Regions from separate parts of the Vibrio sp. M260121 genome, predicted to be linked through region 1. Evidence: predicted binding sites of a transcription regulator. Region 1 holds the regulator's gene; each other region holds the start of a gene.
The links. Region 1 encodes PurR, which represses purine synthesis genes. Its sites were predicted from a motif close to TNANGNAAACGTTTNCNTNA; they were not measured.
Positions count from the first base shown of each region.

Region 2: QTO06_RS16930 (NCS2 family permease) is a predicted target of PurR. The motif match lies at 3,352-3,371, and genes of this name have one in related genera.
Region 3: purE (5-(carboxyamino)imidazole ribonucleotide mutase) is a predicted target of PurR. The motif match lies at 2,775-2,794, and genes of this name have one in related genera.
Region 4: purL (phosphoribosylformylglycinamidine synthase) is a predicted target of PurR. The motif match lies at 2,606-2,625, and genes of this name have one in related genera.

Region 1 is NZ_JATABF010000004.1:106,597-112,381, reverse strand. Features, by position in the region: gene glgA (glycogen synthase GlgA) at 1-148, shown strand, start outside; gene QTO06_RS04210 (alpha/beta fold hydrolase) at 271-1,074, shown strand; gene QTO06_RS04205 (putative signal transducing protein) at 1,112-1,429, opposite strand; gene QTO06_RS04200 (TVP38/TMEM64 family protein) at 1,429-2,118, opposite strand; gene QTO06_RS04195 (TfoX/Sxy family DNA transformation protein) at 2,239-2,829, opposite strand; cyclic di-GMP riboswitch class I at 2,946-3,035, opposite strand; gene purR (HTH-type transcriptional repressor PurR) at 3,321-4,325, opposite strand; gene QTO06_RS04185 (hypothetical protein) at 4,346-4,495, opposite strand; gene torD (molecular chaperone TorD) at 4,770-5,417, opposite strand; gene torR (two-component system response regulator TorR) at 5,651-5,785, shown strand, end outside.
Region 2 is NZ_JATABF010000032.1:64,466-70,250, forward strand. Features, by position in the region: gene frsA (esterase FrsA) at 1-1,175, opposite strand, end outside; gene tet(34) (oxytetracycline resistance phosphoribosyltransferase domain-containing protein Tet(34)) at 1,265-1,729, opposite strand; gene QTO06_RS16930 (NCS2 family permease) at 2,041-3,330, opposite strand; gene QTO06_RS16935 (aminoacyl-histidine dipeptidase) at 4,363-5,785, shown strand, end outside.
Region 3 is NZ_JATABF010000021.1:75,006-80,790, forward strand. Features, by position in the region: gene QTO06_RS13290 (DUF494 family protein) at 1-424, shown strand, start outside; gene QTO06_RS13295 (DNA topoisomerase family protein) at 447-1,016, shown strand; gene QTO06_RS13300 (5-(carboxyamino)imidazole ribonucleotide synthase) at 1,081-2,214, opposite strand; gene purE (5-(carboxyamino)imidazole ribonucleotide mutase) at 2,219-2,704, opposite strand; gene QTO06_RS13310 (L-threonylcarbamoyladenylate synthase) at 2,904-3,461, shown strand; gene hemF (oxygen-dependent coproporphyrinogen oxidase) at 3,496-4,413, shown strand; gene aroE (shikimate dehydrogenase) at 4,513-5,346, shown strand; gene QTO06_RS13325 (DUF1488 domain-containing protein) at 5,350-5,613, shown strand; gene QTO06_RS13330 (gamma carbonic anhydrase family protein) at 5,628-5,785, opposite strand, start outside.
Region 4 is NZ_JATABF010000073.1:3,801-9,585, reverse strand. Features, by position in the region: gene tadA (tRNA adenosine(34) deaminase TadA) at 1-359, shown strand, start outside; gene QTO06_RS24255 (hypothetical protein) at 440-574, opposite strand; gene mltF (membrane-bound lytic murein transglycosylase MltF) at 862-2,466, opposite strand; gene purL (phosphoribosylformylglycinamidine synthase) at 2,790-5,785, shown strand, end outside.

The DNA of each region.
Region 1 (5,785 bases):
ATTACTGACAATGTTGAGGGCACTTCTGCTTTACGCACAAAATGTGACAGAAGTGAGACGTGTACAACTTCATGCTATGCAAAAAGACTTTTGTTGGCGAAAAGCGGCAGAAGAGTATTTGCAACTGTATAGAGCTGCGTTAAATTGACGCAAAATCTTTAAAAAGTGTAACGAAAGGCACCGAATGAGGTGCCTTTATTATCTTACCCTTATGGAGTGTGGTAGCATTTATCCATTCCCTTTCACAAAAAGTGTTTTTCGTACTGATACATGACTCAGCCACTTCTTTTCCACAAAACCTATTTGCACCCTACCAGTAATGAGTGGGTTGTTTTCGTACATGGTGCTGGTGGCAGTTCTTCGATCTGGTTTAAGCAAATCAAAGCGTATAAGCAGCATTTCAATTTGTTGCTCATCGATCTTCGAGGTCACGGAAAGTCCAATCAACTGTTGAAAGAACTGATTACTAGTCGCTATACCTTTACCGCTGTTACTCAGGATATTTTAAAAGTGTTGGATCACCTTAAGATCCAATCAGCACACTTTGTCGGTATGTCCTTGGGTACTATTATTGTGCGTAACTTGGCTGAACTGGCTTCAGACCGTGTTCGCTCAATGGTGCTGGGTGGCGCAGTCACTCGTTTAAATACTCGCTCACAGATACTGGTGAAATTGGGGAACCTTGGTAAACACATCCTTCCTTACATGTGGCTGTACAAGTTGTTTGCTTATATCGTTATGCCGCAGAAGAACCAGCGTGAATCAAGGCACTTGTTTATTCGCGAAGCCAAGAAGCTATGCCAAAAAGAATTTAAGCGTTGGTTTACTTTGGCGGCAGATGTGAACCCATTGATGAGATATTTCAAAGATCGTGAATTACCTATTCCGACGCTGTATTTGATGGGTGACCGAGATTACATGTTCATCAAGCCAGTGAAAGAAATGGTCGCGGTGCATAAGTTGAGCGTACTGAGAGAAATACCAGATTGTGGACATGTGTGCAATGTAGAAAGGCCCGATGACTTTAACCAACATTCCATCGAGTTTATTAAGCAGCAGAGTCTAGCGGCTTAACGCATTTATCGAAGAGAGCAAAAGAGTAGGGGAGCCGTTATGGCTCCCCTATTTGATATCCACATTGCCAACACGCACCAAACTGACCTTCGTTTTGTTCTGAACACTGTGGGCACTGCCAGTCTTGATAAGTCAATTCCGCTTGTTGACGATAATCTTCAACAATGGCAGATGCTTTTAGTTTCTGCTCCGGATGTAAAAGCCAAACATACGGGTCTGTATCATCGCTAAACGGCAACTCACCCTTTAAGCCGAACATTCCCTCACCTCTTACTTCACAAGCTATCTGTTCGGTTTTGAGAAGCTCACAGACGATATGAGCTTCTGCAGGATTTTTAGCGATGTATATCTTCATTAAGCATTTCCGTTTTGAACTTGGGCTGGGCGAACTTTATTCATAACCCATTTTGCGATGATTGGGAACAAGCCGAGCAGAGCAAACGACGCTAATACGGTAGGTGACACAATTCCTGAAAGACTGTCGATAGTGGCGAGCTGTGTACCTGCATTTAAGTAGACGGCAGTGCCTGGCAACATACCGATTTGGCTGGTTAGGTAGAATCGTGCGACTGACATTGGTGTCAGACCCATCAACAAGTTGATCAAGAAAAACGGAAATACCGGAATTAAACGTAGTGAGAAGAGGTAAAAAGCACCGTCTTTTTCTACACCTTGGTTAATGGCATTCAACTTATTACCAAACTTGCTTTGTACCCATTCACGCAACAGGTAACGGCTGCTTAAAAACGCAATGGTTGCGCCGATTGTGCTGGCAAAAGACACCAACAATAAACTCGTCCAAAAACCAAATAAGGCTGCACCAAGAAGCGTTACAACCGCAGCACCAGGAATAGAAAAAGCGGTGATAGCAATGTAAGCGAAGAAATAGGTTGCGGCGGCAAACACGAAGTTTTGGTCAATGAAACTGTTTAACGCTTGTTGCTGTGCTTTGGCGTTTTCTAGCGTTAAATATTGACCGAAGTTGACACCTAAAAAGATGATGGTCGCGAGTAGGATCAGTCCTAAAATCAGTTTCTTATTCATATCAATGGCTCCGTTTGGCTTCTTAAATAATAAGACAGAATGAAGTAAGAAAAAATTTCAAAAAAAAACCGCAGTGTGAAAACTGCGGCTTTTACTCAATGTCATGCTGAAATGATTGCTCTACGAGAGAGCACTCATCAACTCTTCCCGGCGAGACTGAGGTACGACGCTCCAATGTGTACCGTTGATAGCGCCTTCAAGCGCCCACAACAATTCAAGGCTTACCGTAGAGGCATGCGTATCTTGGATTGCTTTGTAAGCGTTTAGGGCACCTTCTTCTTCTAGTTGCTCGACAGAGTCAATGCCTGCTTTCTTCAACATACGTTCAGTTGCAAGGCGTAGATTAGGAAGGTCTTTCAATCGGTTAGGTTTGGCGCTCGCTTGTTGTTTTTTCTCTTGCTTAGCAGTCTCTAGAGATTGCTTTGCAACTTCAATCAAGCGATCGGTCGAATCCCATAGATCATCAGAAATAGCGTAGTATTTCGTAACGACTGGGAAACCACGTTTCTTGTAGACGTACGGTTTTAGTCCTTGAGTCTCGAAGTCAGATGAAGTTTGTTGGTCAGCTCGTATATGAAGTTGATTGTTCACAACTAGTGCAAACATCGTTTCATCGGCGAAGAGCCCAAAGCCGCCAAACATTGAACGCGACTTGATATTACCAAGTGCCTCAAACAGCTTCATTGAGTCTTTGAGTATCGGTTTATCCATGATGTGTTATCTCGGTGTAATTAATATTACGCCACCAAAAATCAGGTCCGAGAGATTAGCAAATGCATGCAGACACAATGTCATTAAAGGGTAAACTCACTTAATGCATATTTGCCATCGGTAACCCCGCTACCTTCCATCTAATAAGATGGTTCAGGCCGGAGGCTTTGCGTCCCACCCTTTCGAATGGTTTGCCCTGTGCGTGACTCTTTGAGAATACTTCGTATATTGAATTAACATCACGTTTCAAACACAAAAGTGTGATCTTGGTTCAGTTAATAGCGCTAAGTTGATGTGTTTTGTTTCATATTGCTGAGCATCTACTTGTCATACAAAAGCTTGATGTAGGAAATGGGCTACACCTTAATTAAAACAGCAACTTATCGAAGCTTAAGGTTGTATTCTTGAGCTGAAATATTAAGGGAAAGTTATTTTTAGATATTAAAAAAGCGCCCATAAGAGCGCTTTATAAAATGAGTTCGCAGATGAGGTTAGTTTAGTTTCTTAACCGTGTTGCGAACAACGATCTCTGGTTGCATCTCGAACACACGTTTCTCGTGTTCTTTGTCTTTGATGCGTTCCAAAAGGATCTCAAATGCGTTTTTACCCACACGACGTTTTGGTTGGTGGATAGTCGTTAGCGGTGGAGAAAAGTATTCTGCAAGCTCAATGTTGTCGTAACCGATCACGGATACATCATCCGGTACTTTGATACCGTTTTGCTGCAAGCGGCTCATTAAGCCTAGCGCCATTGTGTCGTTAAAACAGAAGACAGCTGTTGGGCGTTTTTCCATTGCTGTGATGTTATCTGCCGCCAGTACAGCAGTATCACATTCGAAGTTACCTTCAAGAACCCAATCTTCGTTAACCGTTAGGTTTGCTTCCGCCATTGCTCGGCGGTAACCAGCGATACGCTCTTGGCACGCTGCTTTTTCAAAATGACCGCTCAAACATGCGATGTCAGTGTGACCGTTATCGATCAGGTATTTCGTCGCGATGTAGCCGCCTTCTTCCGAGTTATCGATGATCTTATCTGCCTGCGAGCTCTCAGGGCCCCAGTCCATCACAACTTTTGGAATGTCAGAATGGCGGTCTAACATCTCTTTTAGCTCTTCCGTCAAGTCAGAACACATTACTAGGATGCCATCTACGCGTTTCTCAGCTAGCATGCGGATGTAGTCACGTTGCTTCTCGTAGATACCGCCCGTGTTACAAAGAATTAGAGTGTAACCTTGACGGTAACAGTAACTCTCAACACCATCGATGACTTCAGAGAAGAATAGGTTGGTTGATTGAGTAACTAACATACCGATAGTACGAGTAGAGTTGCACTTCAAGCTACGAGCAACGGCGCTTGGCGCGTAATTTAGTTCATCAACCGCTTTCATTACTTTTTCTTGGGTTGCTTCTGCAACAAAGCGAGTTTTGTTAATTACGTGCGAAACCGTTGTGGTAGAAACGCCGGCTAAGCGAGCAACGTCTTTAATAGTGGCCATAAATGATGTCCTGTATCGAGCTACTGAATACCGTGAGTGAAGACAACCATACGCTTAGGGTCTTGCACAAACCGAGCAACTGCAAGAAAGGGCATTGCTGAGATATTTGGCAGTGGTTGTTCCGAATCGGTATAAAAAGATTTGTAGCAACATTTGTTGCTGATACTCATATTCCCTTCTTTTATAAGTGAGGAATTAGTCAGCAATCATGTTAAGAAAACACAAAAACCGCTATATTTCAGCGGTTTACATATAAATCATATTTAATCGTTTGCGCTCACATTTTAGACTGATGTGGGCAGGCTGGCAATATTTTCAGCGGTTGTTTTGTGCCCTTGAGGTCACATTTTCACGGCTAAATTGGTTGGGATTCTCTAAGCCAGATTAAAACTAAACGAATAAAATAGGGAGCCTAAATAGCAGGCTCCCTAAAATAGGCGGCAATTATTCACCAAGAAGGTAGGTGCTGTCCAGTTTACAAAATGCAATTAATAGTTGCGCAACGCTAATATAGAAGCCAAATTCGTCGAACTGCTTACATTTAGCAGCAAACTGAGGTAGCCAAGTCAAAAGATGCTGTTGGATGAAATCGTTCTGCTTGTCGAACGCTTCTTCCATGTGCTTTTCTTGCTCTAGTTCGTTAGAGCGAATAATCATATTACCCAAGAAATCCAACTCTACCGCTAGGTGGTCAGCTGGCTCTTTCAGGTTTTCATCAACTTGCACGCCAAACTCTGCCATCAGTTTTTCCATCTCTTCTGCTGGCTTATCGTTTAGCAGGCCAGATTGGCCAATGTACATAGAGGCGTAAGGCAGTGCACCGTGCTTTTCTGTCTTAAGGAAAAGCTCGCAAAAGTCTGCTGCCAACTCAAGTTGTGCGTCTTCACGATCCTGCAGACGGTTAAGTGCATCAACAAGGGTATCCACAGCTGGTTTTAATGACTCATTTTCACCAAGGCCAGCCAAAAAGCTTCGAATTTCAACACTGTGGTAGCTTTCTAGTTCTTTCTCTGTCAGTTCTTTTGCGAACAGGCTAGAAAACCACCAATAGATTTCTGCGCGTTTCTCGTTAAAAGCTTTCACTTCTTGCATTTTTTTGCTCCTAAATGGTTATCCCCTAAGTGTAAACAATTAAGATGAATAGCAGTAACTATAATTGTTATCCATTATGGGAAAATATGCGCGTTTATGAATGGCTGTAAATAAGCTTGCTTTGAATCAATAAAAACGCAAAATCTTGCTTTTTAATGTATCTATGACTAGAAATGTTACTAGTTATGAATAGAATACGTCTTGGAAAATAAAAAAGACAGAAAGTGGTGTAAATGAGCTATCACGTATTAGTCGTAGAAGATGATGTAGTAACTCGTAGTAAGCTTGCGGGCTATTTCCAAAATGAAGGCTACAAAGTTAGTGAAGCAGAGAGCGGGGCAGAAATGCGCGAAGTGCTTCAAAGTGGC
Region 2 (5,785 bases), on a different contig from region 1:
TTGGAACTGATTTTCTTGGCTTGTCCGTACTGGCTAAACAGTGCTACCAACTGGTTATCACTATGAGGTGAAACTGGGTCCCCTTCGAGACTCAATGCTAAAATTGGCACCTTAGTTTTACGGCTACTTAGGAAACCTTGTACCTTGAGTGACCATGCCATCATCTGTCCGGCCATGCTATTGATGTCAACAGCACTCTTACCAAGGCGAGACGCTAATAGGTCAAGGTACATCTTCGGCATTTGCTGCAACTTTTTAGGCGACGTAAACAGATCATGCACTGGTGCTCCCAAAGCCACACAAGCTTTGATCTTTTCTTGCTCAACAAACGAAAGACGAATCATGGCATTACCGCCAAAGCGGAAGCCAATCAATCCAACTTTGTGGTGATCAACCCAAGGTAGAGAATACAGTTCATTCAAAACCGCTTGATGAAGGCAACTGGAGTTTTCAGTCAGCGGCCAATGTGAACTATGACCGACTGACGGCATATCAATAGTCACCATCGCAATGTCTTTTGGAGCTAAGTGGTTTCTGAACAAGCGCCACATATCCGTTTGCAAGCTGTCCAAACCAGCACTGACCATTACAACTGGTAATTGTTTATCTGTGCGAGGAAGATGTAGGTTCGCGATGATCTTGCGTTTTTGGTAAGGCACTTCGATCTGCTTGATCACGTATTTAGTTTTTTCTGAGCCTTCTGAATACGCTTTGTTCGCCAATACCTGTGCTTGAATGGCTAAGTTATCATTCTTTAAATGTGGATAGCCCGCAATGCTGAAGCACAGTGATGCCGTAAACAGTTCGTCAGCAGCCTCTTCTCCCTTCATTTCACCCGCACGACGCTGGTGTTCCATACCCAGTTTGATCCATTCAAACGTCCAGTTACCGCTGTGGTAGCCCATGACAGTGTCGAGCCACTTATCTTCGGTGCGAGAGTGCTTCGATGATGCAATTTTAGCGAGAACCGCTTCCATTTCGATCGGTGATAACCCTTGCCACGCCCATTGAAGACGTCTCAAATGACGATACCAAGCACGCTCGCCATGTTCTTCTCGCTCATCAAGAATTTTTTGGCTGGTCGGCATGTATTGAGTAAGTGCAGAGGTTTCTTTCGCTTGCTTGTGTTTCACGAACAAAGTTTCGGAAAGGTTTTTACTGACGTCTTCTGACATAGGAAGAACTCTAAGCTGGTTGCAATAGCGTAATAATAATAAAAAAAATGCCCCTATAAAGGGGCATTTCTCAATATTCTTGTGCAAACTTATTTTTGTTTGCGATTCACTGGCTCAGCAAACTGGATAGACATATCCCAAGGTTGCTCGATCCAAGTGTCTTGTGCGATGTCTACTACGTAGTCATCAAGTAGCTCTTTACCAGAAGGCTTAGCACATACAGCAATCAGTTTTGCTTTCGGGTACATTTCACGAAGTTTACGCGCTGTATCACCGCTATCTACTAGGTCTTCAATGATTAGGTAACCTTCACCGTCACCTTCTGGCGCTTTAAGCACTGTCATGTCACGTTGATGATCGTGGTCGTAGCTTGAGATACAAATTGTATCTACGTAGCGAATACCTAGCTCACGAGCCAAGATAGCACCAGGAACCAAGCCACCACGGCTTACCGCCCAAATACCTTTCCATTGCTCAGCTGGCATTTGTTTCTCAGCCAGTTCACGGCAGTAAGACTGCATCGCATCCCAAGTGATAATGAATTTTTTACTCATTGTAATAACCTAATAATTTCAAAATATGCATCCCCGTGACCTAGCTGATGGCGCTGAAATGGACTCATCAATCTAGATTTCCCACACCAGAGGAAATGGGGGTTTCAAGCTACGCAAACGATTATTCTACCGAAACCCATGATTAATACCAACGCTGATATCAAAATTCTCCGTCTGTTACGCAGAAAAATCGAATTCAGTGAACACGGCAAAATAAAGAAGGGAATGAATTTGAGAAGAAATGCTCCATAAACAAGGAGAAATTCCCCTCCAGTAAAAGCCCACACTGGCTTTTCTTTTAATCGTCAGAGTTAGCCTAGGATGTACTTCGCAATGAAGATAGCGGACATCACCCACACGCTCATCGACACTTCACGGCCTTTACCACTGAACAACTTAATCGCAGCGTAAGCAATGAAACCTAGCGTGATACCTTCTGCAATCGAGAAAGTCAGAGGCATTACCAAGCACGTTACTACCACTGGCGCTGCTTCTGTTAGGTCACGCCAGTCAATACCAACAAGGCCAGAAAGCATAAGGATTGCTACGTAGAATAGCGCACCAGACGTTGCGTAAGCTGGAATCATTCCCGCTAGTGGCGAGAACAATAGAGCAAGAAGGAACAGTACGCCAACAACCACAGCAGTTAGACCTGTACGACCACCAGCGGCTACACCAGAAACGCTCTCAATGTATGACGTCGTGTTTGATGTACCTAGTAGAGCACCGACAGATGTTGCTGTTGAGTCTGCAAGTAGCGCTTTATTTAGGCGTGGAATGTTGCCGTTTTCGTCAGTCAAACCCGCTTTTTGCGAAACACCAACTAGCGTGCCTGCAGTGTCGAACAAGTCAACGAATAGGAAAGCAAATACTACCGAGATCATGCCAACTTCGAACAAACCAGAGAAGTCTAGCTGCATGAAGGTTGGTGCGATGCTTGGTGGAGTCGACATGATGCCGCCCCACTGAACGTCACCGAAGATAAGGCCAAGAATTGTCACACCTAAGATAGCAATCATAACCGCACCTTTCACACCACGGTGAACCAATGCAATCGTCATGAAAAAGCCAATCGCAGCAAGTACCGATTGCAATGACGTAATGTTACCCATTGAAACTAGCGTTGCTGGGTTGTCTACTACGATGCCTGCGTTTTTCAGTGCGATGAACGCCAGGAACAGACCGATACCAGCAGAGATACCAGTGCGTAGAGAAAGAGGAATCGAGTTGATGATCCACTCACGAATCTTGAACACGCTCAAGACAATGAACAGCAAGCCAGAGACAAATACAGCGGCTAAGGCCACTTGCCATGTGTAACCCATGCCCAACACAACAGAATAAGTGAAGAACGCGTTTAAGCCCATGCCAGGCGCCTGAGCGATTGGGTAGTTTGCTACCAAGCCCATGATGAAACAGCCAATAGCTGCAGCAAGACACGTCGCAACGAACACGGCACCACGATCCATACCAGTATCCGCAAGGATAGCTGGGTTTACAAAGATGATGTAAGCCATAGTTAGGAAGGTAGTGACACCTGCGATGATCTCAGTGCGCACGTTGGTGCCATTTTCACTAAGTTTAAAGAGCCTTTCGAGCATGATCGAATCCTGTAAAAGGTAAAAAGTAAACGGTTGCGTAATCGATTGGCTCGAATTATAAAGTTATCAAATAACAAATTCCAGATAGAATTTTCACTCTAATGGGATTTTTTTCGCTGGATATGAAACCTATTCGCTAGTGTTTTAAACAAGGCAAGAATTTAGATCTTAATAAACAACAACTAACAGAATTGTATTTTGTTCAGCTCAACGTGTACAAACTGAGCAATGTATTAAACTTTCAAACGTAAACTTGAGGTTTTGGACGTTAAATACCCACAAAATTAGTCAGAAAATGAAATAAGTTGAAGATGCGTTAGTAGAATGGAAGCTTGGTGGCGAGAAAGTAGTCGAAGTTTGATACTGCAGATAAAAAAACGCCACTCAATTTGAGTGGCGGTGAATCATGTCAGCACTATGCACTGAAAAAAAATTCCAATTTATAGGGGTGAACAAACTTGTTCGAGTCACATGCGTTGGCTTCAATTAGTAACCAAAGCTTGTTGGGTATACAAAGTTACCGGTGTAAACAGATTTGCTGTTCCAGAACATTGCACTTGGTAAACCTTTCATAAATATCACCTTCTAAATCAATTAATACTGTTAATTTGGTTGATTTCTCGGTTCCTTGGAGGCGATAAACGGACTCATCCTTTGAGCATTTCATTCTTCTCTCAGAAGCTGGTTACAAATATACCACCGAGAAATTTAATTACAAGCATTTTAGTGACAAGAATCACAAAAACTTGATAAATTGATCTTCATCAAGAATTAACTGTAATTAAATTACAGTTTAGTAAATTAAAAATTAAACAAACTTTCAATTCATACTAAGAGCGTTGCATTAGCGTATTAGGTTGTGTTCATAATCTGTGACAGTTCAAGGGCAAATCCTTTTCACCACAACTACTAGAACGGCTTTTGTGGTGGTATGCTGAGGGCAATTCCAAGCCAATACCGATTAGCATTTACTGCTAAACACTCATTAAATTTACGGTTTAAATTTGGCAAAGCACATCAAAGGAGTCTTCCGTGTCTGAATTCCATTCTGAAATCAGTACCTTATCACCTGCTCCACTTTGGCAGTTTTTCGATAAGATTTGTTCAATCCCTCACCCTTCTAAACATGAAGAGGCACTAGCACAGTACATTGTTACTTGGGCGACAGAGCAGGGTTTTGACGTACGCCGCGATCCAACTGGCAATGTGTTCATTAAGAAACCAGCTACGCCGGGCATGGAAAACAAAAAAGGCGTTGTTCTTCAAGCGCACATCGACATGGTGCCGCAAAAGAATGAAGATACTGATCATGACTTCACAAAAGATCCTATCCAACCATACATCGATGGCGAGTGGGTAACAGCAAAAGGCACAACGCTTGGTGCGGACAACGGCATCGGTATGGCTTCTTGTCTTGCGGTTCTCGCTTCTACTGAAATCAAACACGGCCCTATTGAAGTACTATTAACGATTGATGAAGAAGCTGGCATGACGGGCGCATTCGGTCTTGAAGCGGGCTGGTTGGAAGGCGACATCCTTCTAAACACTGACTCAGAGCAAGAAGGCGAAGTGTACATGGGTTGTGCTGGCGGTATCGACGGCGCAATGACATTCGACATTACACGTGATGCCATCCCAGCAGGTTTTGTAACTCGTCAGCTAACGCTGAAAGGCCTAAAAGGTGGTCACTCTGGTTGTGACATCCACACTGGCCGTGGCAACGCGAACAAACTTGTAGGCCGTTTCCTAGCAGGTCACGCACAAGAGTTGGATCTTCGCCTGATTGAATTCCGTGGCGGTAGTTTACGTAACGCGATTCCTCGTGAAGCTTTTGTAACTGTAGCACTACCGGCAGAAAATCAAGATAAACTAGCGGAACTGTTCAACTACTACGCAGAGTTACTAAAAACAGAACTTGGTAAAATTGAAACAGACATCGTGACTTTCAACGAAGAAGTTGCAACAGATGCACAAGTGTTTGCGATTGCAGACCAGCAACGTTTCATCGCAGCATTGAACGCTTGTCCAAACGGTGTAATGCGTATGAGTGATGAAGTTGAAGGCGTGGTTGAAACGTCACTTAACGTTGGCGTTATCACAACAGAAGAGAACAAAGTAACGGTTCTATGCCTAATTCGCTCATTGATCGACTCAGGTCGTAGCCAAGTTGAAGGTATGCTTCAATCAGTAGCAGAACTAGCTGGTGCACAGATCGCTTTCTCTGGCGCTTACCCTGGTTGGAAACCTGATGCAGATTCAGAGATCATGGCAATCTTCCGTGATATGTATGAAGGCATCTACGGTCATAAGCCGAACATCATGGTTATCCACGCGGGTCTTGAGTGTGGTCTATTTAAAGAACCTTACCCGAACATGGATATGGTTTCTTTCGGTCCAACCATCAAATTCCCTCACTCTCCGGATGAGAAAGTGAAGATTGATACCGTTCAACTGT
Region 3 (5,785 bases), on a different contig from region 1:
GTTACAAGTCGAACAAGACGAATTGGAAGATGAATTGCTTCGTGCAGGCTTCCAGCAAAAAGACATCTACAAAGCCCTTGTCTGGTTAGAAGAGCTGGCGGCATTGCAACAAAGCGATGAACATTCAGCCATTTCAACCTGCATTGCATCGGCATCGACACGTATCTATACCGCATCTGAGATGCAGCGACTGGACCTCGAATGTCGTGGGTTCTTGTTGTTCCTAGAGCAAATCAATGTTCTGACCACAGAAACGCGTGAGATGGTTATCGACCGTGTAATGGGGCTTGAAACCAATGAGTTTGAGCTTGAGGACCTTAAATGGATCATTCTTATGGTGCTATTTAATGTTCCAGGCAACGAAAACGCCTACACGCTGATGGAAGAGCTGCTGTACACCAAGGAACAAGGTATTCTTCATTAATATCTTCGCTTGAGCGGTGAGTATGAGTAGTAAAATCGATCACAACCTTTTCTCGGCACACGAGCATGCGCTTGAGCGCGAACCTTGCCCTAAATGCGGTGGGGAAGTGTCGCTTAAGCACGGTAAACACGGTCCTTTTTTAGGTTGTAGCCAATACCCAAGTTGCGATTACATTAAGCCGCTACACAGCAATGACGGTCACATCGTGAAAGAGTTGGGTGTGCCTTGCCCTGAGTGTGGCAATGAATTGGTACTCCGCCAAGGGCGCTACGGTATGTTCGTTGGTTGTAGCCATTACCCAGCATGCCATCATATTGAGTCGATTAACCAACCAGAGCCAGAGCAGCAAGCGAAAGAGCAACACGCTTGCCCTGAATGTGGCAAAGGACATTTGGTTGAGCGTAAAACCCGATTTGGTAAAACATTCTACGCGTGTGATAACTATCCGAAGTGCAAGTTTGCGGTTAACTTGGCGCCTGTAAGAGGCCGCTGCGAGGAATGTGGATTTACCTTGTTGGTAGAAAAGAAACTTGCCAGCGGGGTTAAACTGCAATGCGCGAGTCGTAAGTGCCAGCATACTCAATCACAATAACCTTCAGTACGAATTAAAAAGGGTCGCATCATGCGACCCTTTTGCTATTTATTCCGCTGCTTTTCTATGCTTGCCACTGCTTGGCAAATTCATGCACGGCAGGGAAAGCCTGCTCATCCAATACATCTGCTAATGCACAAAGTTTACGATTAAGTTCGCCAGTGTAGTCACTACATACGTTGATGTGTCCCATCTTGCGACCCGCACGTTTTTCTTTGCCATACCAATGAATGTGACAACCATCCATCGCTAGCAATGCTTCTGGCAGTGTGTCTTCACCTAGGATATTAATCATCGAGGTCTCACGAACTAGCTTAGTGCTACCTAAAGGCATGCCGCACACGGCGCGTAGGTGGTTCTCAAACTGACAAGTTTCTGCACCCTGTTGAGTCCAGTGACCAGAGTTGTGTACGCGTGGTGCGATTTCATTAACTAGCAAAGTGCCGTCAACATCGAAGAACTCCAGCGCTAGCACACCAACGTAGTTCAAGTTGTTGGCAATGGCCGTGAACATCTGTTTTGCTTGCTCTTGCAACTCTGGTGCATCAATCGCAGTAGAAAGGCTCAATACACCATTGGTGTGAACGTTCTCTGCCAGAGGGTACACTTCAACACTGCCATCTTTACCACGTGCACCAACCAGTGAAACTTCGCGGTTGAAAGGGACAAATTCCTCAGCAACAATCGCTTGAGTTGGTGATGCGGCAATGCACTCTGCCATCTCTGTCCAAATGTCGTCGACTTGAGAAGTTTCTTTTAAGCGCCACTGGCCTTTACCATCGTAACCACCCAATGCACTTTTCAGAACCATTGGCATACCAACGTGTTCAATTGCACGGTCAAAGTCTTCACGAGTTTCGATTACGTAGTATTTCGCGTTACGCACACCAGCATCATCAAGTAATGCCTTTTCAATGCGGCGATCACCGCCTGCTTTGATGGCTTGCGTACTTGGTAGGAACTTGCCGCTCGCTTCGCAAACATCGAGCACGTCATGCGGGATATGCTCGAACTCAGCAGTAATGACGTCGACTTGTTCAATTGCATTCTCTAAGCCGTTGCCTAGTACGTGCTGAGTCAGTGGATGAACGATGTTACCGCTGCCCACATCGTAAGCTGAGATTTGAATATTCAGTGGCGCACCAGCCAGAGACATCATACGAGCCAACTGACCCGCACCAAGAACCAGTACATGCATCTGATTAATCCTCAGCAGGGTTTGGGTTCGCCAATACGGTTTCCGTTTGTTCGTTACGGAACGCTTCGACTTTTGCCATGATCGTTTCATCATGTGTACCAAGGATTTGAGCTGCTAGGATGCCAGCGTTTGCTGCGCCTGCTTCGCCAATCGCCAATGTACCAACCGCAATACCTTTTGGCATCTGTACGATAGAAAGCAGTGAGTCCATGCCTTTCAGCGCACGAGACTGCACAGGGACGCCAAGTACCGGAACGCTAGTAAACGCCGCCGCCATACCTGGTAGGTGAGCAGCACCGCCCGCACCTGCGATGATGACTTTAATGCCACGTTCTTTCGCGCTGCTTGCGTAATCAGCCAACAATTGAGGAGTACGGTGAGCTGACACCACCTTTGTTTCGTAAGACACGCCAAATTGATCCAGCATGTCCGCTGCTAGTTTCATGGTTGGCCAATCTGATTTAGAACCCATGATGATACCGACTTTCATCTCAAACTCCTTCAAGCTGCAAAATTAGGTGAGCTGATAAATTTGTGCGCATTATACGGGGATTTTTACCTCAAGCAAACGTTTGCGTGTGTTTGTAAATGCTATTGATACATTTTATAAACAAATTGCTTTAGTCTCTGAGAATGAATATTTGTACACTTAGTACAAACACAACAGAAAAGATTATCAGGAAGTATCGGTGGAGAACTTTGAACAGGTGCTAAAAGCACTACAAACAGGTGAAGTGATTGCCTACCCAACAGAGGGGGTGTTTGGTGTTGGATGTGACCCAGATAACCCGGAAGCGATTCAAAAACTGCTAGAGCTAAAACAGCGTCCAGTAGAGAAAGGTTTAATCCTTATTGCTGCGAGCTATGAGCAGCTTCTGCCTTATATTGATGAATCTCAGCTGACTCAAGAGCAATTAGATAAAGTCCATGCAACTTGGCCTGGGCCATACACGTGGGTCATGCCTGCAAGTGACAAAGTTTCTCACTGGGTATCGGGACAATTTGATTCAATCGCAGTGCGTGTGACGGATCATCCTTTAGTACAAAAGATGTGTAATGCGTTCGGAAAGCCGCTAACCTCTACCAGCGCGAATCTTACTGGTCAGCCTCCTTGTATGACGACGGAAGAAGTTGAAGAGCAGTTAGGCGATAGACTTGTGGCGATCTTACGTGGTGAAACCAGCGGTCGTGACAAGCCGAGTGAAATTCGTGATGCTAAAACCTCGCAAATATTAAGACAGGGCTAACCCTGCTAGTCAGCAATCAATAGGTACTACACGTATGTCAGCAATCGATAAGCACGCCGTAAAACAGTTCCTGATGTCACTTCAGGATTCCATTTGTCAGCAGTTAGAACAAGAAGATGGAAAGGCCGTCTTTGTTGAAGACGCATGGCAACGTGAAAAAGGAGAGCGTCTTGGTGGCGGTGGCCGTACTCGCGTATTGCGTGATGGTCATATCTTCGAGCAAGGAGGAGTGAACTTCTCTCATGTCGAAGGTAATGAAATGCCAGCATCTGCGACGGCACATCGTCCAGAGCTAGCGGGGCGTCGTTTTGAAGCGATGGGTGTTTCCTTGGTTATTCACCCTAAAAACCCTTATGTACCGACTTCACATGCCAATGTCCGCTTCTTTATTGCAGAGAAAGATGGCGAAGACCCAATCTGGTGGTTTGGTGGTGGTTTTGACCTAACGCCTTTCTACCCATTTGAAGAAGACTGCCAATCATGGCACGACACAGCAAAACAGCTTTGTGCGCCATTTGGTGACGAAGTTTACCCAGAGCACAAAGCGTGGTGTGACAAATACTTCTTCCTCCCACACCGAAATGAAACTCGTGGTGTTGGTGGTCTATTCTTTGATGACTTAAACCAGTGGGAATTTGATAAGTGTTTTGACTACATCAAAGCGGTTGGTGAGGGATACTGCCAAGCTTACCTACCGATTGTATCTCGTCGTAAAGACATCGAGTTCGGTGAGCGCGAGCGCGAGTTCCAACTGTATCGACGTGGTCGTTACGTAGAGTTCAACCTAGTGTATGACCGTGGCACTCTGTTTGGTTTGCAAAGTGGCGGTCGTACAGAGTCAATTCTTATGTCGATGCCACCACTTGCACGTTGGGAATACAGCTACGAACCACAGACTGGCTCTCCAGAAGCTGAACTTTACGAGCGATACCTAACGCCACGAGAGTGGTAAGCGTTGAATCTCCTTTTCTGCATAGATAGATAGTGATAGGGTCATCGGTAAATCAGATGGCCCTATTTTTATATATGGGTAAGGAATAAAGGTAAGGAAATGACTCTGCAAATTGATCGTTATGCCGTGTTTGGTAATCCTATCGGACACAGCAAGTCGCCATTCATTCACACCTTGTTTGCTCGTCAAACCAATCAGTCATTGGTGTATACCGCAGAAACTGCCCCTGTTGATGGCTTTGTTGAAGCAGCAAAAGCTTTTTTTGCTGACGATGGGAAAGGGTGTAACGTGACAGTGCCTTTTAAAGAAGATGCTTATCGATTTGCCAATCGTCTTACTGAGCGAGCAGAGCTAGCCGGTGCTGTGAACACACTGAAGAAGCTAGATGACGGAGAAATAATTGGTGACAACACCGATGGAGAGGGCTTGGTACAAGACCTACTACAGCATCAAGTCGTATTGGAAGGCGCGAGAATTCTGGTCATTGGCGCTGGTGGTGCTGCTCGTGGTGTGATTAAACCACTCCTTGATCAGAAACCTGCTTCTTTAACGATTACTAACCGTACTTTTAGTAAAGCACAACAGCTTGCAGACTTATTCGTCTCACACGGTCCTATTGTAGCGAAAGATATGACGACAATAGAAGAAGCGTACGACGTGATTATTAACTCAACCTCTGCTTCATTAAACGGTGAGTTGCCCGCGGTCTCTTCTGCTATCTTTTCCACCAATAGCACTAGCTACGACATGATGTATGGCAAGGGTTTAACAAGCTTTAACCAGTGGGCGAAAGAACACGGAGCGGCTCATGCTTATGATGGCCTTGGAATGTTGGTCGGACAGGCGGCTGAAAGCTTTATGTTATGGCGTGGTTTGCGTCCTGGCGCGAAGCAAATACTCAGAGAATTAAGAAAGAACCTCGAAGGTCAATAAGAGATGAATCAATCCATTCTATTCCCAGACATGCAATCATGGGATGAAGCATCACAATCAATCAATTTCGCAGCCCAACAGGCTGGCGCATTGATTGAATGCTACGTAACCAAACAAAAGTTAGAAAAGTTGAGTGGCTTAATCATAGCTAATGAGCAAGTTGCCATAGAGGCTTTCGTTGATAATCGCTTTGATCTAGAAGAAATAGCAGAAGAGTTAATAGAAGATGAAGCCTTCAATGAAGAAGGCCACATCATCATCGGCTAGCTGACTCTGCCAGACTACTTATTGATGTCTTCCACCTCATTAATGTAGTCGTTTTTGTTTTGTACATAATTGTTGGCAGACTTTTGTAGGAAAGCTTGCTCTTGTTCTGATAAAGGGCGAGCTTGTTTTACTGGGCTTCCCACATATAGATAGCCGCTTTCTAACCTCTTCC
Region 4 (5,785 bases), on a different contig from region 1:
ATGCGGAGATCCAAACTTTGCGTAAAGCGGGCGAAGCTCTAGGAAACTATCGACTGCTTGATACCACTTTGTATGTCACGCTGGAGCCCTGCCCAATGTGTACTGGGGCATTGTTACACAGCCGAGTGAAACGCGTCGTTTACGGTGCTCCTGACTTAAAAGCAGGCGCTGCAGGAACGGTATTAAACTTGTTTGAAAGCCAAGCAGCGTACCATTACGCAACAGTTGAAAATGGGCTACTAGAAGAAGAATGCCGCTCTCAGTTGCAAGCGTTCTTTAAACGTCGCCGCAAAGAAATTAAAGCGAAGAAACAAGCGCAAAAGGCGTTGGAAAACGAGCAGGAAAATAAAGATAAGTAAGTTGAAAGGAGAATGAGTTTTTTCGGCTAGAAGTATTTTTAGCAAACACCTACCCAAGAGTAGATGTTTGCTTCAAATTCTCAGTGATTCACTAGGTGAACGAAAACACGGTTACGTGCACTGACTTTCTTTTTCATACTCGTAAGCTTACGCTTACGGCGGTTAGCAGCCACTGTCTTATTCAAACGTTTTGACTGCACTCTGCGCTTTCTCATAATCAGAACCTCTTGCAGACAACGAACACACTCTCCGACACTCGCATAGCAAAGCGTCTGACATGCTATCAATCGATGACATTCTGATGAGGCACGCCTACGGATGAAGGTGGCATCAGTTCGAGGAGAGGTGACTAAAAGAACTTCTCTGCTATGCAAGCCTAATATTGGTATGGCACCAATGAGCATCACAAGCTAGATAAGCCCGAAAGACTGGATTCTAGATAACTTTATCTGTTGACTCAACAAAAAAATAGCGAGCTGAGGGCTCGCTATTTTGGAAGGTTTTATTCTGCTTTTGGCTCTGGTGTTTGCTCTGCTTGTTGGGGCGCATTTTCTTCAGGTGGTGGTGTTACTTCAACTGCCCCTGAAACCTGTTCAGCCAAGGTCTCCACAGCACCAGAAACTAATAGATTAGGATCGAGTGGCGGGATGACCTGAAGATCTTCTGTATCCTCGTCGATAGCAGGCTTTTGGCTTACATGGCCAATGATCGATTGGTAGTAACGACGAATGTTTTCAACGTAGTTACGCGCTTCATCACCACGAGCATAGCCATAACGAGTTTGGCTATAGAAGCGTTTCTGGCGTAATAGCGGTAGGCGCTCTTTTACATCTGCCCACGCATTTGGATCGCCACCTTGCGCTTTAGTCAGGCGTCGTGCATCCATCATGTGTCCGTAGCCTACGTTGTAAGACGCTAAAGCAAACCAAATCTTCTCATGCTCATTGATTGAGTCCGGTACACGAGCCACGATACGGCGAAGGTATTCCACACCACCACGCACAGACTGCTCTGGATCTAGGCGATCCGTTACCCCAACACTCTTAGCGGTTGGCAGCGTCAACATCATCATGCCACGAACGCCTGTTGGTGACTTCGCTTTTGGTTTCCAGTGAGATTCCTGATAAGCCAATGCCGCAATCAAGCGCCAGTCGAACTCTTCACTGTATTTTTGGAACAGTGGTGACCATTTCGGCAAGGTGTTATCCAAGGCGCGAATAAAAGCACGCGTGTCTACGTAGTCGAAAGCTTCAATATGGCCGATGTATTTCTCTTCGAGCGTTGCGAGTTCACCGGACTGCTTAATGTTGCCAAAGAATTCGATCAACATGGCATACAAGCTTTCATCTTCAGAACGACGAGTGAACCAAGAAACGGGTTGGTCTTCGGTTAGCTCAAATGCTAAAGCGAGATCTGGGTATAGGCGCTGAGCTAAAGGCAGTTCCACCGAGTCAGTTACTGTAAAACGCAACTCACCTGTTGATACGTGTTTTAAGAGGTCGCGAGTATCGGCATCGCCAATAATTTCGAATTGTAGCTCTGGGTGTTCTTTCTGTAGCGCGGTTAATGTCGGAACAAATTGTGACTGCTCAACAATTTGCAGCGTCTCTGCTCCTGCATTGCTGTCTTCGTTTTCGGCTTTCTCATCTTTTGATTCTTGATACTTGATGAGCTGGTCTACATCGCGAGGGCGAAGCTGGCCTTTTTTGTACACCACTTGCTGGCTCACATAGTAGTAAGCAGGCCCAGGGCGGAAGCGTTGCACCGCTTGAGAGGTTTGGTTTAAACCGGTCGCGATAATATCAATATCGCCTTTTTTCAGAGCAGGGAATAACTCTGCTTGGCGGAAAGCAGGTCTGATTTCCAACTTCACGCCGAGTTGCTCTGCAAATTTGCGCGCCAGTTCGTAATCCAAGCCAGCAGGACCATCAGGACCAATGTAGTAGGAGAGTTGGTTGTTTAGCGTGCCAACACGTAGGACACCACGCTCTTGGATTTGCTCGAATTCACTTTTGGGTTCCGACTCAATCTGACACGCAGAGAGTAAAAGCACAGAGGCGAAAAGTAGGGCGCTGCGCTTGAGTCGGTTGAACTGACTTATTTGCATTAATTCGGTACGTCTCGATAATTTTCTAGTTGCCTTTATATCAAAGCGAGCTGGTGGGGCAAAGTGAATCAGACAGATAGAGTGCGACATTGTGTGATTTATCGACATTTTAGTCGGAATTCAAATTTGACGAAAAAAATGACGCAAACGGTTGCTTTTGGTGTTACATCACAAAAACAATTGCTATATAATGCGCTCGCAACGAAGAGGTGGCATCGGCATAGGTTTGAAAAACCTTCGGGAATAGCTTCGAAGAAAACAGTATAACCCACTGAATTTATTCCAATATCACCTTAATCACTTGCAATAAGAGACCTAAGCACATGAGAATTTTGCGTGGCTCCCCAGCTCTTTCTGAGTTTCGTGTTAATAAACTACTGGAACTTTGTCGTGAACAAGATCTGCCTGTCACTGGCATTTACGCTGAGTTCATGCACTTTGCGGATCTAAAGTCTGACCTTGATGCTCAAGAGTTGGAAAAACTGGAAAAATTGCTGACTTACGGTCCAACGATCGAAGAGCATGAGCCAGAAGGTCTTCTACTTCTTGTTACGCCTCGTCCGGGCACTATTTCGCCTTGGTCTTCTAAATCTACTGATATCGCCATCAACTGTGGTCTAGACAAAGTAAAACGTCTTGAGCGCGGCACTGCATATTACGTAGAGACATCGACGCCTCTTAACGATGCTCAAATTGCTGATGTAAAAGCACTCATCCATGACCGAATGATGGAAGTGACATTTACTGATTTTGATGCGGCAAACGCGTTATTCCAAGCGGCAGAACCTGCTCCTGTAGCAGATGTTGATCTATTAAAAGGCGGCCGTGCTGCGCTTGAAAACGCAAACGTTACCCTAGGTCTTGCACTTGCAGATGATGAAATTGAATACCTTTACGATGCGTTCGTAAATAAGCTAGAACGCAACCCGACTGACATCGAACTAATGATGTTTGCACAAGCGAACTCAGAGCACTGTCGTCACAAGATCTTCAACGCAGACTGGACTATCGACGGCGTTAAGCAAGAGAAGTCTCTGTTCAAGATGATCAAGAACACATTCGAAACTACGCCTGAAAACGTACTGTCTGCATACAAAGATAACGCAGCGGTAATGGTAGGTTCCGATGTTGGTCGTTTCTTCCCGAACCCAGAAACTCGCCAGTACGGCTACAGCCAAGAGAAAGCGCACATCCTAATGAAGGTGGAAACGCACAACCACCCAACAGCTATCTCTCCTTGGCCGGGAGCTTCGACTGGTTCTGGTGGTGAAATCCGTGATGAAGGCGCAACTGGTATTGGTGGTAAGCCAAAAGCAGGTCTAGTTGGTTTCACAACATCTAACCTACGTATTCCTGGTTTTGAACAGCCATGGGAAACAGATTTCGGTAAACCGGGTCGCATTGTTAACGCTCTAGATATCATGCTAGAAGGCCCACTTGGTGGCGCGGCGTTTAACAACGAATTTGGTCGTCCAAACCTACTTGGTTACTTCCGTACTTACGAAGAGAAAGTTAACTCTCACGCAGGTGAAGAGGTTCGTGGTTACCACAAGCCAATCATGATTGCTGGTGGTATGGGTAACATTCGTGACGAGCACGTTCAGAAGAAAGAGATCCCAGTAGGTGCGAGCCTAATCGTACTTGGTGGTCCTGCAATGAACATCGGTCTTGGCGGTGGTGCTGCTTCTTCAATGGCATCTGGTCAATCAGCAGAAGACCTAGACTTCGCTTCAGTACAGCGTGAAAACCCAGAAATGGAACGTCGCTGTCAGGAAGTGATCGACCGTTGTTGGCAACTTGGTGATGCTAACCCAATCGCGTTCATCCACGATGTAGGCGCGGGCGGTATCTCTAACGCACTTCCTGAGCTTGTGGACGATGGCGAGCGTGGTGGTATCTTCCAACTGCGCGATGTACCAAATGATGAACCAGGCATGAGCCCACTTGAGATCTGGTGTAACGAATCTCAAGAGCGTTACGTTATGGCAGTTGCGCCAGAGAACATGGAAGTATTCGACGCAATATGTAAGCGTGAACGTGCACCATACGCCGTAGTAGGTATCGCAACAGAAGAGCGTGAGCTTAAACTTGAAGATTCACACTTCGAGAACACGCCAATCGACATGCCAATGGATGTGCTTCTTGGTAAGACGCCTAAGATGCATCGTGATGCGAAAACGCTAAAAGCAAACAACCCTGCAGTTAACCGTGACGGTATCGAGCTAAACGAAGCAGCGGACCGCGTTCTACGTCTACCAACGGTTGCAGAGAAAACATTCCTTATCACTATCGGTGACCGCACAGTAACGGGTCTAGTTGCTCGTGACCAAATGGTTGGTCCATGGCAGGTTCCAGTAGCAAACTGCGCAGTAACAGCAGCAAGCTACGACACTTACCACGGTGAAGCGATGTCGATGGGTGAGCGTACGCCAGTTGCGCTACTAGACTTTGGTGCTTCTGCTCGTCTAGCGGTTGGTGAAGCAATCACAAACATTGCAGCGACAAACATCGGTGATATCAAACACATTAAACTGTCTGCAAACTGGATGTCTCCAGCAGGCCACCCAGGTGAAGATGCTGGTCTTTACGAAGCGGTGAAAGCTGTGGGTGAAGAGCTATGTCCAGCACTTGGTCTGACTATCCCTGTGGGTAAAGACTCAATGTCGATGAAGACTAAGTGGGAAGAGAATGGCGAGCAGAAAGAAGTAACGTCTCCGCTGTCTCTGATCATCACTGCGTTTGCTCGTGTTGAAGATGTGCGTAAGACAATCACACCTCAGCTTCGCACAGATAAAGGCAACACTAGCCTTGTTCTAATCGACCTAGGTAACGGTCAAAACCGTCTAGGTGCGACTGCACTGGCACAGGTTTACAAGCAGCTTGGTGATAAGCCAGCAGACGTAGATAACGCAGCACAGCTAAAAGGTTTCTACGAAGGAGTTCAAACTCTAGTAGCGAATGACCAAGTAGTGGCTTACCACGATAAAGGTGATGGCGGTCTATTCGTTACTCTTGCTGAGATGGCATTCGCGGGTCACTGTGGTGTGAAAGCTGACATTGCTGACCTTGGCGAAGATACTCTAGCAGCACTATTTAACGAAGAGCTAGGCGCAGTACTTCAGGTTAAGAACGATGACCTAGACGCTGTACTTTCTACTCTTGCAGCAAACGACCTAGAAGCGTGTTCACACGTAATCGGCTCAGTAGAAGCATCTGACAAGCTAGTGATCACTTCTGGTGACACAGTGGTTCTAGAGCGTAACCGTACTGAACTACGTACTATCTGGGCGGAGACAACGCATAAGATGCAAGGTCTACG